Regions from separate parts of the Arthrobacter sp. B1I2 genome, predicted to be linked through region 1. Evidence: riboswitches for the same ligand, from Rfam matches in the RefSeq annotation. Region 1 holds a riboswitch; each other region holds the start of a gene.
What was found. Region 1 has a riboswitch for S-adenosylmethionine ahead of QFZ57_RS12285 (aminotransferase class V-fold PLP-dependent enzyme). Riboswitches for the same ligand answer to the same signal wherever they lie in the genome.
Positions count from the first base shown of each region.

Region 2: linked by a shared signal. The riboswitch ahead of QFZ57_RS02150 (cobalamin-independent methionine synthase II family protein) and the one ahead of QFZ57_RS12285 (aminotransferase class V-fold PLP-dependent enzyme) in region 1 are both predicted to bind S-adenosylmethionine.
Region 3: linked by a shared signal. The riboswitch ahead of metX (homoserine O-acetyltransferase MetX) and the one ahead of QFZ57_RS12285 (aminotransferase class V-fold PLP-dependent enzyme) in region 1 are both predicted to bind S-adenosylmethionine.

Region 1 is NZ_JAUSYC010000001.1:2,628,507-2,632,925, forward strand. It holds gene QFZ57_RS12275 (metal-dependent transcriptional regulator) at 1-268, opposite strand, end outside; gene QFZ57_RS12280 (class I SAM-dependent methyltransferase) at 315-1,073, opposite strand; gene QFZ57_RS12285 (aminotransferase class V-fold PLP-dependent enzyme) at 1,137-2,555, opposite strand; SAM riboswitch class IV at 2,593-2,706, opposite strand; gene hisN (histidinol-phosphatase) at 2,870-3,682, opposite strand; gene rsgA (ribosome small subunit-dependent GTPase A) at 3,727-4,419, opposite strand, start outside.
Region 2 is NZ_JAUSYC010000001.1:471,044-475,462, forward strand. It holds gene QFZ57_RS02135 (YegP family protein) at 33-407, opposite strand; gene QFZ57_RS02140 (adenylosuccinate synthase) at 628-1,917, opposite strand; gene QFZ57_RS02145 (M14 family zinc carboxypeptidase) at 2,153-3,205, opposite strand; SAM riboswitch class I at 3,434-3,539, shown strand; gene QFZ57_RS02150 (cobalamin-independent methionine synthase II family protein) at 3,553-4,419, shown strand, end outside.
Region 3 is NZ_JAUSYC010000001.1:3,851,800-3,856,218, forward strand. It holds gene QFZ57_RS17985 (zinc-binding dehydrogenase) at 1-247, opposite strand, end outside; gene QFZ57_RS17990 (MFS transporter) at 251-1,633, opposite strand; gene metX (homoserine O-acetyltransferase MetX) at 1,812-2,927, opposite strand; SAM riboswitch class IV at 2,940-3,055, opposite strand; gene QFZ57_RS18000 (bifunctional o-acetylhomoserine/o-acetylserine sulfhydrylase) at 3,191-4,419, opposite strand, start outside.

The DNA.
Region 1 (4,419 bases):
CAAGGTAGGTCTCGATCAACCGGTGGCGCCGGACCATGGCCAGGGCCAGCCGCAAGCCGGCCTCGGTCAGCGTTACGGCGCTGTACGGCTTGTGGTCCACCAGGCCCTGGTCCTTGAGCTTGCGGACCATTTCCGAAACCGAGGAATTTGCCACGCCAAGCCGCTGCGCCAGCTGGGAGGACGTGATGGGTTTGTCCTGCCACTCAGTGAATGAATAGATGACCTTGACGTAATCCTCGATCGAGGAGGAGGGCGCGCCGGTCTTCACACGGTCAAGCCTACCGGCTCGGCGGGGGCCGTACGGGATGCGCCGGTCATGCCTTGACGGCCCGCCACGACAGAGTGAGGTAGGGAAGGTCGAGTTCCTGGTGGGGGCTGTAGGCCAGGTGTTCGTGCAGGTACCAGTCCAGGTTGGCCAGGACCTTGGCCCGCGTCGCCTCGCCGGCCCGCAGGTAGTAGCTGCGTGACTTGGTGAGTTCCATCAGATCCGTGGTGCTGACTTTGTCCTCCCAGCGGGTGACGTGCCCTTCGAGCCCTTGGAATTCAGGTCCGACGACGGGTTTGTGGCCGGGCCGGTACACGTCACCTGCGTGCATGATCCGGGAGAGGCGGTGCACCCAGGGCACGGAGGTGTCCAGCTGGTTCCAGACCAGGCCGAGGGTTCCGTACGGCCGCAGGACGCGGGCCAGTTCGGTGCTTGCGGCCGGGGCGTCGCACCAGTGCCACGCCTGGGCAACGGTGACGACGTCGAAGCCGGCATCGGGCAGGCCTGTCGCCTCGGCAGTCCCGGGCACAGCCGTGGCAGCGGGGTAGTGTTCCTTGAGCTGGGTGAGCATGTCCGCGGAGGGGTCCACGGCCGTGACTGCCAGTCCCATGTCCAGCAACAACGCGGTGAATTTCCCGGTACCGGCGCCGGCGTCGAGGGCGTCATGGGCTCCGGCGGGCACCAGCCACCGGGCCGACTCTTCAGGGTAGCCGGGCCGGACGCGCTGGTAGTGCCTGCCGCCGTCCTGGAAGCTCTGTCCGAGCTCCCGGCGCCGCCCGTGATCGAGCTTGGGGCCACCCCGAACCACCCCTGGCCTCCTTCAGTCAACGCCTTGCGGTACCTTCCGAATCTACCGCATCCGCTGGACTTCTCAGTCGTCCGTGCAGGGGGCAGCGCCGGCCGTTCCCGGCGTGTTGGGGGCCCAATGCGGGTAGGTACGGGAATCGTTGACGGGTACCCAGCGGCCGGCGTCCACCACATAGTCCCATCCCAGTCCGTTGCTGCGCAGCGTCCGGATGCCGGCGAGCAGGCGCTCTGCATCCTCGAGCCGTGAGCCCACCCCGAAGCTTGCGCGGAGGGAACCGGATGGCAGGCCCAGGCGCTTCAGCAGGGGATGCGCGCAGAAGCGCCCGTCGCGCAGGCCCACACCGTGCTCTGCCGAGAGGTAGGCCGCCACCAGTCCTGCGTCGTAGCCCTCAACGGAGAAGTTGACCACGCCGATGGTGTCTGTTTCCGGGTTGGTGTCCTTGAAGATCTGGTGGACCGTGACGCCGTCGATGCCCTGGAGGCCCTCCACCAGGAAGGACCGGATGGCGGACTCGTGGGCATGCCAGCGTTCCTGGTCCAGTCCGGCGATGACCTGGGTGGCACGGGCAAGGGTTGCGGCCCCGAGGACGTTCGGCGAGCCCCCCTCGTGGCGGGCCGGTCCGGTGGCCCAGCTGACGCCGTCGAGCCGTGCTTCCTTGACGGCGCCGCCGCCGGCCAGGTGCGGGACGCCTGCGTCCAGCCAGTCGGGGCGTCCCACCAGGACGCCGGCGCCGAAGGGCGCGTACAGCTTGTGGCCGGAGAAGGCGAGATAGTCGACGCCGTCCGCGCTGATGTCCACCCGGCGGTGCGGGGCGAGCTGGGCCGCGTCCACCACGATCCGTGCCCCATGCTGGTGGGCCAGGGCGGCCAATGCACGGATGGGGAGGATTTCGCCGGTGACGTTGGAAGCGCCGGTGACGGCGAGCAGGCTGACGCCGCCCTGTTCCAGCTCGGCGCGGACGGCCTCAAGGGTGCCGGTGAGCGTGTCCGCGGCAACGATGCTGCGGTGCGGGACGCCCTGCCACGGCAGGAGGTTGGCGTGGTGTTCGATGTCCAGGTAGAGGACGTCGCCGTCGGGGCGGCCATCAGTCACCGGCAGGCAACCTGCCAGCAGGTTCAGCGAGTCGGTGGTGTTGCGGGTGAAGATGACCGAATCATCCGGGCGGCCGCCCACGAAGTCGCGGACGATGGTGCGCGCGTTCTCATACACGGAGGTGCTGATCTGGGAGGCGTAGCCGGCGCCGCGGTGGACGCTCGCGTAGTAGGGCAGGATCTCGTTCAGGTAGGCGGATACCACGGACAGTGCCGGGGCGGAGGCGCCGTAATCGAGGTTGGCGTACCGGACGTGGCCACCCGAAATCAGGGGCGCCTGGATCTCGGCGCCGGTGACGGCAGCGAGCGGCCGGCCGGCAACGGCCTGGCGTGCACCAGAAACGGCGGCTTCGGCAGTGACGGGCTGGGGAGATACGGTGGCAGTTGTCACAGAGACCTCACTTGGTTACAGGACTCCGGCATAGGGGAATCCGCGCTTGCCGTATCCGCTCCGGACCGGCCTGGTCGTCACCCGGGGCACCCCACCGCGAATGGAGGGTTGCCGGCCAGCAAACCGGGGTTTTGCGCTGGCACTCGTGACCTGCATAAAAGCGTAGGACATGGGGCGGCCCGGACTGAAGCCGCGGCAATTGTTAAGGGCTTTGTTACGCACTGCCGAATAAACGACGCCGGACACCTCCCCTGGAAGGCGTCCGGCATCGCAATATTCGTTTTCGCGGCTATTTCACGGGGAGGCTGCGGCAGTTACAGCAGATCATCCAGGTAGGGGTTGAGGCGGTGGAGCACCTCTGAGTGCAGGATCGAGTTCGTGGCCAGGGCGTTCCCGCCAAACGGGCCGTCCTCGCCTTCGAGCGAGGTGAACCGGCCGCCGGCCTCCACCACGATCGGCACCAGGGCGGCCATGTCGTAGAGGTTCAACTCCGGTTCGCAGGCGATGTCCACCGAGCCTTCGGCCACCATGCAGTACGACCAGAAGTCCCCATAGGCCCGGGTCCGCCAAACGTCCTCGGTGAGGCCGAGGAAATCATCCAGGTTTCCGCGTTCCTTCCAGCCCCCCAGGCTGGAGTAGGAGAGGGAGGCGTCGGAGAGTTTCGACACGTCCGACACGCGGAGACGGGTGGCTGCGGCAAGGGACCGTCCCATGTAGGCGCCCATGCCTTTCGCGGCCCACCAGCGCTTCCCAAGGGCCGGGGCGCTGACCACGCCCACCACCGGCTCGCCTTCGTCGACGAGGGCGATCAGCGTGGCCCAGACCGGAACGCCGCGGACGAAGTTCTTGGTCCCGTCAATGGGATCGATGATCCAACGCCGCGAACCGTGGCCGGTGCTGCCGAATTCCTCGCCCAGGACGGCGTCGCGGGGGCGTGAGCGGGAGAGCTGGCCCCGGATGGCTTCCTCGGCGGCCTTGTCGGCGTCGGTGACCGGCGTCAGGTCCGGCTTGGTCTCAACATGGAGGTCCTGTGCCTTGAAGCGGCTCATTGTCTGGTCATCCACGGAGTCGGCCAGGACATGGGCCAGGCGCAGGTCATCGTTGTAGCTCGAAGCGGGTTGGATCATGGTTCCAAACTACCGTCTGCGGACGCTTCTGCCGGGAGAACGCGTCAGTTGACGCTGCCGAGCTCCTTCGTTTCCTGTGCTTCCATCCTTGGGTCCGTACCGAGCAGCCGCCGCAATGATGCCAGCCGGGCCGCGCCCGTGGGACCTGCGTGTCCGCCCGCCACCCAGTCGTCGAGGCCGCAGTCCACCGCGGTTGCCGTGTGCTTGCAGCCCCGTTCACACTTCTCGATGCCGGGGGAGAGGTCCGGGAATGAGCGGAGGATCCGGTCCGGGTCCACATGCGCCAGGCCAAAGGAACGGATCCCGGGGGTGTCGATGATCCAGCTGCCGGGCGGCGCGTCTGCCAGCCGCAAGGCAAGCGCGGACGACGACGTGTGGCGGCCGCGTCCGGTCACAGCATTCACTCCGCCGGTGGCCCGCTCGGCGCCGGTCAGCGCGTTTACCATGGTGGATTTACCGACGCCGGAGTGCCCGAGCATCACGGTGACCTTGCCGTCGAGGTGGGCGCGCAGGGCGGCCACCGCCGCGCTGTCCAGCCGGGCCGAGAGGCCGTCGTCGGAGCGCGCGTCGATTCCCGAGGCCAGCGAGTCCGCGGTCCGGCTGATGATGACCGGGAAGTCCAGGTGGGTGTAGTTGGAGAGCAACTCCGCGGGGTCCTTGACGTCGGCCTTGGTAACCAGCAGGATCGGTTCGATCCCGGCGTCGTAGGCGGCCACGAGTGCACGGTCGATAAACCC
Region 2 (4,419 bases), 2.2 Mb from region 1:
AAAAAAATCTCTAATAGGCGGTTCCGCAGCTGTCAGCGGGTTGCCGCCGCCCTGGTCCACCGCGGTGCGGTCCCCTGCCGGCGCGGCGCCTTCGCCAGGGCGAAGGAGTGCAGCCTGGCGGGCATGCGCTCGTCGCCGCATGCGGGCACGACGGCGGAGGCCGGCTCTACGGGAACAGCGGCAGCAGCCGCAACGGGTGCGGGTGCGGGACGGGGCAGGGTTCCGGCGGGGCATAGGTCGGTGACCAGGCCGGTCCCGGCACATTCACGCACGGCGGCGATCCCGGCCGCGAGGGCCTGCTTGTCCTGGTACGGCCCGGAGACAGCCACCACTGAGCCATCCGGTGCCAGGAGTCGGAACCGGAAGAACGAATCAGCGTCAACGAATGCTTCAAATTTTCCGGCCATGACGATCCTTCCTTGGGCACCAGGGGGTACTACCGAGTCTCGCCGGTGCACCGGCGGCCTCACAAGACCGTTCGGGTTAAGCCTGTGTAAATTGCTTTCCACTCGAGCACAAACAAGACGGCAGGCCACCTGCAAAGGTGGCCTGCCGCCGTCGTAATCCCCACCCGCTCCCTAGCCTCGCAAGCTCGGCCAGGGAACCCTGCGGGCGTGGGCCCACATATTAGTCGTTGATGAGGTCATTCACCACGATGGTCTGGTCCCGGTCCGGGCCCACGCCGATCGCGGAGAACCGGGTTCCGGAGAGCTTCTCCAGCGCCAGCACGTAGTTCCGGGCGTTCTCCGGCAGGTCCGCGAGGGTGCGGGCACCGGTGATGTCCTCGGTCCAGCCGTCGAAGTACTCGAAGATGGGCTTGGCGTGGTGGAACTCGGTCTGGGTCATGGGCATCTCGTCGTGCCGGACCCCGTCCACGTCATAGGCAACGCAGACGGGGATCTGCTCGATGCCGGTGAGCACGTCCAGCTTGGTCACGAAGTAGTCCGTGAAGCCGTTCACGCGGGACGCATGGCGGGCCAGCACGGCGTCGTACCAGCCGCAGCGGCGCGGGCGGCCGGTGTTGACGCCGAATTCGCCGCCGGTCTTCTGCAGGTAGACGCCCATCTCGTCGAAGAGCTCCGTGGGGAACGGGCCTGCACCAACACGGGTGGTGTACGCCTTGATGATGCCGATCGAGCGCGAAATGCGGGTGGGGCCGATGCCGGAGCCGACGGATGCGCCGCCTGTGGTGGGATTGGAGGAGGTCACGAACGGGTAGGTGCCGTGGTCCACGTCCAGGAATGTAGCCTGGCCGCCCTCCATCAGGACCACCTTGCCTTCGTCCAGCGCGGTGTTCAGGACCAGTGTGCTGTCGATGACCAGCGGGCGGAGCCGCTCGGCGAAGGACAGGAAGTACTCCACGATCTCGTCCACCACAACGCTGCGGCGGTTGTAGACCTTGACCAGGAGTTCGTTTTTCTGGCGCAACGAGCCTTCCACCTTCTGCCGGAGGATGGACTCATCGAAGACGTCCTGGACGCGGATGCCCAGCCGGGCCACCTTGTCCATGTAGGCGGGGCCAATGCCGCGCCCGGTTGTGCCGATAGCCCGGCTGCCCAGGAAGCGTTCGGTCACCTTGTCCAGGACCTGGTGGTACGGGGCCACCAGGTGGGCGTTGGCGGAGACGCGCAGCTTTGAGGTGTCGGCGCCGCGGGCCTGCAGGCCCTCGATTTCCTGGAAGAGGGCTTCAAGGTTCACCACGCAGCCATTGCCGATGATGGGAACCGCGTTGGGGCTGAGAATGCCAGCCGGCAGCAGCTTGAGTTCGTACTTTTCACCGCCTACGACGACAGTGTGCCCGGCGTTGTTGCCGCCGTTGGGCTTGACGACGTAGTCGACACGGCCACCCAGCAGGTCGGTGGCCTTGCCCTTACCTTCGTCGCCCCACTGGGCTCCTACGATCACAATTGCTGGCATGGGATCCTCCCCCATTCGTTCGGGCTGCCCGGGTCCTGCCACCAGGTGGCGGCCCATGCAGCGCCGTTCATGAGAATGCCCCGAACATACCGGCCTCCGCACGGCCGCAGCACGGCAGGGCGAAGGAAGAGTTCCGGGGCTCTTACCACCCAAGTTTAGCCGATGGGCACTTTGACCACTGTTGTGGCCCGCCGCGGCCCGTTCCGCAAAAAGGACCGCGGCGGAGCCAGCCCGCCTACTCGTCCTCGGCTTCCCCCGCGGGCCGCGACGTCTGCTCGGCTAGCGTGTCCCAGAAGGAGGTGTCGGCGTCGGCAATGGATCCGTCCGCGATGGCCGCGGCGGTGGACGTCAGCGTGGTGACCGTCTGCTTGATCAGGTAGCCGTTGCTGCGCTGCCCCAGCGCATAGCCGTCCAGGTAGTGGTCGGACATCCCGCGCATCTCGAAGAGCAGGGTGGCAATGCCGTATTCCACGGAGATGCCGTTGCGGCTGATGGTCTCGGCGCTGCCGCCCTGGTACTTGCCCAGGTGGCCCCAGCCGGTGGAGTCCACGTTGTTGAAGACCACGGCGCCGAGCTGCTTGGACTTTTCGACTACGTCGGGATCGGCGTTCGGGGTGGTGGGGTACAGGATGGAGCCTGACACCAGCTTGCCGTCCCGCTCGGCCCGGGTGCCCTGGTGGTGCAGGTCGATCATGTAGTCAATGCGGTACTTGCGCATCACGTTGTTGTGGAGCGCCTGGGTCTCGGGCTGGACCTTGGCCACGTGGTCCCGGTTGATGTCCACCCCTTCGGCGTTGTACCGCGTCATGTTGCGGTCGCCCTTGGCCAGGTAGTCGTCAAGGGAGAAATTCACGTCGCCCATGGCACCGTCGGCGTTGAGCATGGGGACAACCAGGATGTTCACGCCGTCCAGGATGCCTGCGGACTTGCCCGTGCCCAGGTGCTTGACGAACTCGAGGGCACCCTCGGTGGTGAGCTGTTCGTTGCCGTGCTGCTGGGTCAGGTACAGGATGGTGGGCTTGGCAGGGTCCGAGATGTACTTGACCAGGTGGATGTCGCGGCCTTTGACGGTCTGGCCGATGACCTCAAGCTCCATGGCCGGCTGGCGGGCGTCCTGGTCCTTCAGGAAGGAAACCATCTGGTCGTAGGTGGCCAGCTTGGTGGTGGTGATCTGGCCGTTGCCGTCGTAGGCGGGGCCTTCGCCCACGGCGTTGGCGAGCGGCGCGGGTCCTGCCACCACGGCGAGCGCCAGCACGCCGGATACGGCAAGGGTCCTGAAGGATTTCATCACAGTGCGTTACCTCTTTCGAGTGAATCAGGTGCGGTCAGCCGCCGTGTCCCCCATTGCGGCCTGTGACAAACAGCCAACCAATCTTAACGAAACCTGTCAATGGGCTGGACAATACCTGTAAGCCTACTCGTGGCCCCCTGGAGAGGGTGGGCGGCGAGCCAACCGGGAGCGACATAAAGGGCCGCGAATTTGCCCGGATACGGGCATCTCGATTTAGGTGAAAGTGAACCATCCGGAGCGGCCGAGAGACCTGGCTCGATGACGCCGCAGCAACCACGGGATCAGAGTCATCACTCCTGCCCGAAGGTGCTACTGCCAGGACCGATGGAAAGGAAGATTCCAGCATGTCCCAGAACACCGACCACATCCGCGTGACCCACGCCGGCTCGTTGCCCCGCACCCCGGAACTCATCGCGGCCAACGCTGCCAAGGAAGCCGACGGCATCACCCCGGAATTCCTGGAACTCCTTCAAGCCTCCGTGGTGGACGTAGTGCAGCGCCAGAAGGATCTCGGCATCGACATCCCCAACGACGGCGAGTACGGGCACACCATGTCCAGCTCCGTGGATTACGGCGCGTGGTGGAATTACTCCTTCGCCCGGCTCGGCGGCCTGGAGCCCACCAACGTTGACCGCTGGGCCGATGCCGAAGTGCGGCGGTCGTCCCCCGGCAGGGTGGTCCTGACCTCCTTCCCCGACCGGCGGGACCGGCAGGCCTTCAATGAGGCCTACAACGATCCCTCCTCCGGCATCCTCACCCACCGCAAGAGCGTCGCCCAGCCCAAGATCGCCGGCCCCCTGACCTACACGGGCCAAGATCTCGTTGGCTCGGACATCAGGAACCTGAAGACCGGGCTCGCCGCGGCCGGCCTCACGGACGGCTTCGTGGCGTCCCTCTCCCCCGGCTCGTGCGCCCGGGTGGCCAACGAGTACTACAAATCCGATGAGGAACTCGTCTACGCCTGCGCCGATGCCATGCGGGAGGAATACAAGGCGATCATCGACGCCGGCCTCACAGTCCAGCTTGATGACCCGTCCCTGGCCGAAAGCTGGGACCAGATCAACCCCGAGCCCGCCCTGGCGGACTACCTGAAGTTCATCCAGCTGCGGGTGGAAGCCACCAACTGGGCACTTCGCGACCTCCCCCAGGAACAGATCCGGCTGCACGTCTGCTGGGGCTCCTGGCACGGCCCGCACACCACGGACATCCCG
Region 3 (4,419 bases), 1.2 Mb from region 1:
CCCGCCCCACCGCCTCGTGGCCCAAGGCCATGGGAAGGGGCCGTACCCGGGAACCGTCCACCACCGAGAGGTCCGAATGGCACAGGCTCGAGTAGCTGATGGCAACACCAAGCTCACCGGCACGGGGTTCCGGCTGCTCCAGATCCTGCACCAGCAGCGGCCGGGCGTCGGCATAGTTTTCCGTCCCCGGGGCGGCTCCCGCCTTGGGCGCCGAGGGAACGGTGGAGTACAGGACGGCGGCTTTCATGGCTTACTTCTTGCTGGCGGCAAGGAGGTCGGCGGTGCCCTTGGCGTCGGCGGCGTCCACGTCGTGCAGCGAGATGCCGCGGGTTTCCTTCAGGAAGAAGACCGCGACGGCGGTGATGGCGCAGGCGATGAGCAGGTAGACAGCCACGGGGACGGAGGACTTGTAGGTGCCCAGCAGCGAGGCGGCGATGATCGGCGCCAGGGAACCTGCCACGATGGATGTCACCTGGTAACCCAGGGAGACCCCGGAGTAGCGCATCCTGGTGGGGAACATCTCCGCCATGATGGCAGGCTGCCCTGCGTACATGAAGGCGTGGAACACGAGACCGATCATGACGGAAGCCAGGATGATGGCATCGTTCTTGGTGTCCATCATGGGGAAGGCGAAGAAGCCCCAGGTGGCGCCCATGACCGCACCGGCCATGTAGACGGGCCTGCGGCCCAGGCGGTCCGAGAGCTTGCCGACCATGGGCACGACGGCGAAGTGGACGGCGTGGGCGAGGAGCAACAGGAGGAGGATGCGGGTGGTATCTGCCTGGACAACGGTCTTCAGGTAGGTGATGGAGAACGTCACCACGAGGTAGTACAGGATGTTCTCCGCGAAGCGCAGGCCCATGGCGGTGAAGACGCCGCGCGGGTACCGCCGGAACACTTCAGCCACACCGTAGCCCTTGTGGCCGGCGTCCACCTCTTTGCGGGCCTCCAGGAAAATGGGGGCGTCGTTGACCTTGGTCCGGATGTAGTAACCGATCACAACAATCACCGCGGACAGCCAGAACGCTACGCGCCAGCCCCACCCCAGGAAAGCGTCCTGGGTCAACGTGGAGGACAGGATGAACAGCACGGCCGTGGCAAGCAGGTTTCCCAGCGGCACTGCGGACTGCGGCCAGCTGGCCCAGAAACCGCGGGACTTGCTGGGGCTGTGCTCTGCGACGAGGAGGACGGCGCCACCCCACTCCCCGCCGACGGCAAAGCCCTGGGCGAACCGGAGCACGACCAGCAGAGCGGGAGCCCAGTAGCCGATCTGCTGGAATGTGGGCAGGCAGCCCATGAGGAAGGTGGACACCCCCACCAGGATGATGCTTAGCTGCAGCAGCTGCTTGCGGCCGAACTTGTCGCCAAAGTGGCCAAAGACGATGCCGCCGATGGGGCGTGCCACGAACCCTACGGCGTAGGTGAGGAAGGCGGCGATGATGCCGTCCAGTTCGGTGCCGGCGTTGGAGAAGAAGGCCTTGCCGAAGACAAGCGTGGCGGCGGAGGCGTAGAGGAAGAACTCGTACCACTCCACAACGGTTCCGGCCATGGAAGCCGTAACCACCTTCTTAAGGCCTGAAGCCTTGACGTCGTTTTCCTCTGTACGCCTTGCGGCGGAGCTTTCCGTACTCATGCGAACTCCTTCGGTGTCGTCATCGACACCACGGGGACCGGTCAATGGCGGCCGGGTGTGATGCACACCACGAACGCCGGATTCGATTGAGTATGGTCTGCCTGCGGTGCAACCTCAACGCCGATTAGTGCAGAACGCATCTGCAGGAATGCACACGCACGTGGTTTTTCCGGCTTGGCTAGACCAGGAAGCTGCCCCGCAACTGGTTGCCCAGCTGCCCGATTTCGGTCAGGAACCCGTCGTGTCCTATCGGCGCCTGGATGATGTGGACATCGACGTCGCCGGGCAGGGCCTGGGCCAGTTCCTGGGACTGCGACGGAAAATAGAGCCGGTCGGAGTCGACGGCGGCCACGAGGAACCGTGCGGTGGACCGGGCCAGCGTCTCGGCCAGGGTCCCCCGGCCCCGGCAGACGTCGTGGCTCATCAGCGCCTCGGTCAGGGCGATGTAGCTGTTGGCGTCGAAGCGCTTTACGAGCTTGTTGCCCTGGTGGTCCAGGTAGCTTTCCACCTGGTAGCGGCCGCGGGCGGCCAGCACCTCACCCTTCAGGGGCGACTCGGGCGTCTGGGGTGTGCGGCCGAAGCGGCCTTCCAGTTCCGCGGCGGACCGGTAGGTGATGTGCGCGATGCGCCGGGCAAGCGCCAGTCCCTCTTCGGGGCAGGGGCCGCCGTAGTAGTCTCCGCCGTTGAAGTTGGGGTCCTGCCGGATGGCCAGGGTCTGGGCCTGCGCGAAGGCGATCTGTTCTGCCGTGCTGGCGGCCCCTACAGAGATGACGGCGCAGCGCTGCACCCGCTCGGGGTACGTCACGGCCCATTCCAGGGCGCGGGCACCGCCCATGGATCCGCCGAGGACCGCGAACCAGCTGTTGATGCCCAACTGGTCTGCCAGCCGGGCCTCCGCCACGGTGCTGTCCCGCAGGGTGACCAGGGGGAAGCGGGAGCCCCAGGGGGTTCCGTCCGGGGCGGGCGACGACGGTCCCGTGGAGCCGTAGCAGCCCCCCACGATGTTGATGGACACCACGAAGAAACGGTCCGTATCTACCGGAGCGCCGGGCCCGGCCAGCTGTTCCCACCAGCCCTCTTCGTCGGTGTCGCCGCGGGTCACGTGGGTGCTTCCGGTCAGCGCGTGCTCGATCAGGATGGCGTTGCTGGCGTCGGCATTGAGCGTGCCCCAGGTTTCGTAGGCCAGCGTGACATCCGGGAGGTAGCCACCGGCTTCAAGTTCCAGTCCCCCGATGGAGGCGTAACGGACGATTCCTTGTTCGGGGATGGCTGTTCGGGCGACGGTAACCGTCATGGCAAGACCTCTTCTACGCGCTTGCCCGCCGTCATTTGACCGGCAGGCCAGGTCCTCACCCGGGGCACCCCACCGCGGATGGAGGGTTGCCGGCCAGCAAGCCGGGGCTGTCACTGGCACTCATGACCTGGTTCGAGTGTACGAAACACCCCCCGCTCCAGGCCAAGAGTGTGACTGGTTGTGACTTCCCGGATTGCCGGCCGCTGGCGCCCGCTCAGGCGCGCCTGAGCGGGCGCCTGAGCGGGCGCAGTTAAGGCGCCTGTTCAGCCTTGGGCGCCCTTGGCTGCGCGGAAACCCGCTTCCAGGTCGGCCAGGATGTCATCGATGTGCTCCAGGCCCACGGACAGCCGGACCAGTCCCGGGTGGACTCCGGCTATCACCTGCTGCTCCGGGGAGAGCTGGCTGTGCGTGGTCGACGCCGGGTGGATGACCAGGGAGCGGACGTCGCCGATGTTGGCAACGTGGGAGTGCAGCTCCAGGGCGTCGACGAAGCGTTTGCCCGCTTCCGCCCCGCCGGCCAGGTTGAAGGCGACGACGGCGCCCGTCCCCTTGGGCCCGTACTTGCGGCCACGTTCGTACCAAGGGCTGGACGGCAGCCCCGCGTAGGCGACGGATTCGACGTCGTCCCTTCCTTCCAGCCAGCGCGCCACTTCCGTGGCGTTGGCAACGTGGCGCTCCACCCGCAGGCTCAGCGTTTCCAGGCCTTGGGAAATCAGGAAGGCGTTGAAGGGGGACACCGCCGAGCCCAAATCGCGCAGCAACTGGACTCGGGCCTTGAGGATGTAGGAGAGGTTGGCACCCAGCGCACCATCAGCTCCAAGGTCGCGTGCATAGACCAGGCCGTTGTAGGTGGGGTCCGGGGTGTTGAATCCGGGGAACCTTGCCGGGTCCTTGCCGAAGTCGAACTTTCCGGAGTCGACGATCACGCCGGCAATGGCGGAACCGTGGCCGCCAAGATACTTGGTGGCAGAGTGGATCACGATGTCCGCGCCCCACTCCAGCGGGCGGATCAGGTAGGGAGTGGACAGCGTGTTGTCCACGATCAGTGGCACGCCTGCCTGGTGGGCAACCTCGGAGATGCCTTCGATGTCCAGGACATCCTGGCGTGGATTGGACACCACTTCACCGAAGAAGAGCTTGGTGTTCGGCTGGACCGCCTCGCGCCACTGGTCCAGGTTGTCCGGATCGGCCACGAAAGTAACGGAGATGCCGAACTTCTTCAGCGTGTGGGCGAAGAGGTTGTAGGTTCCGCCGTAAAGGCTGGGGCTCGCCACAATATGGTCCCCGGCCTCGGCAATGTTCAGTACCGCGAAGGTCTCGGCGGCCTGCCCGGAGCTCAGCAGCAAAGCGGCCAGACCGCCCTCAAGGCTGGCTATCCGTTGTTCCACGGCATCCTGCGTCGGGTTGCCGATCCGGGTGTAGATGGGTGCAAGCTCTGCCAAAGCGAAGCGGTTGGCTGCGCTTTCGGCGCTGGGGAACACGAAGGACGTGG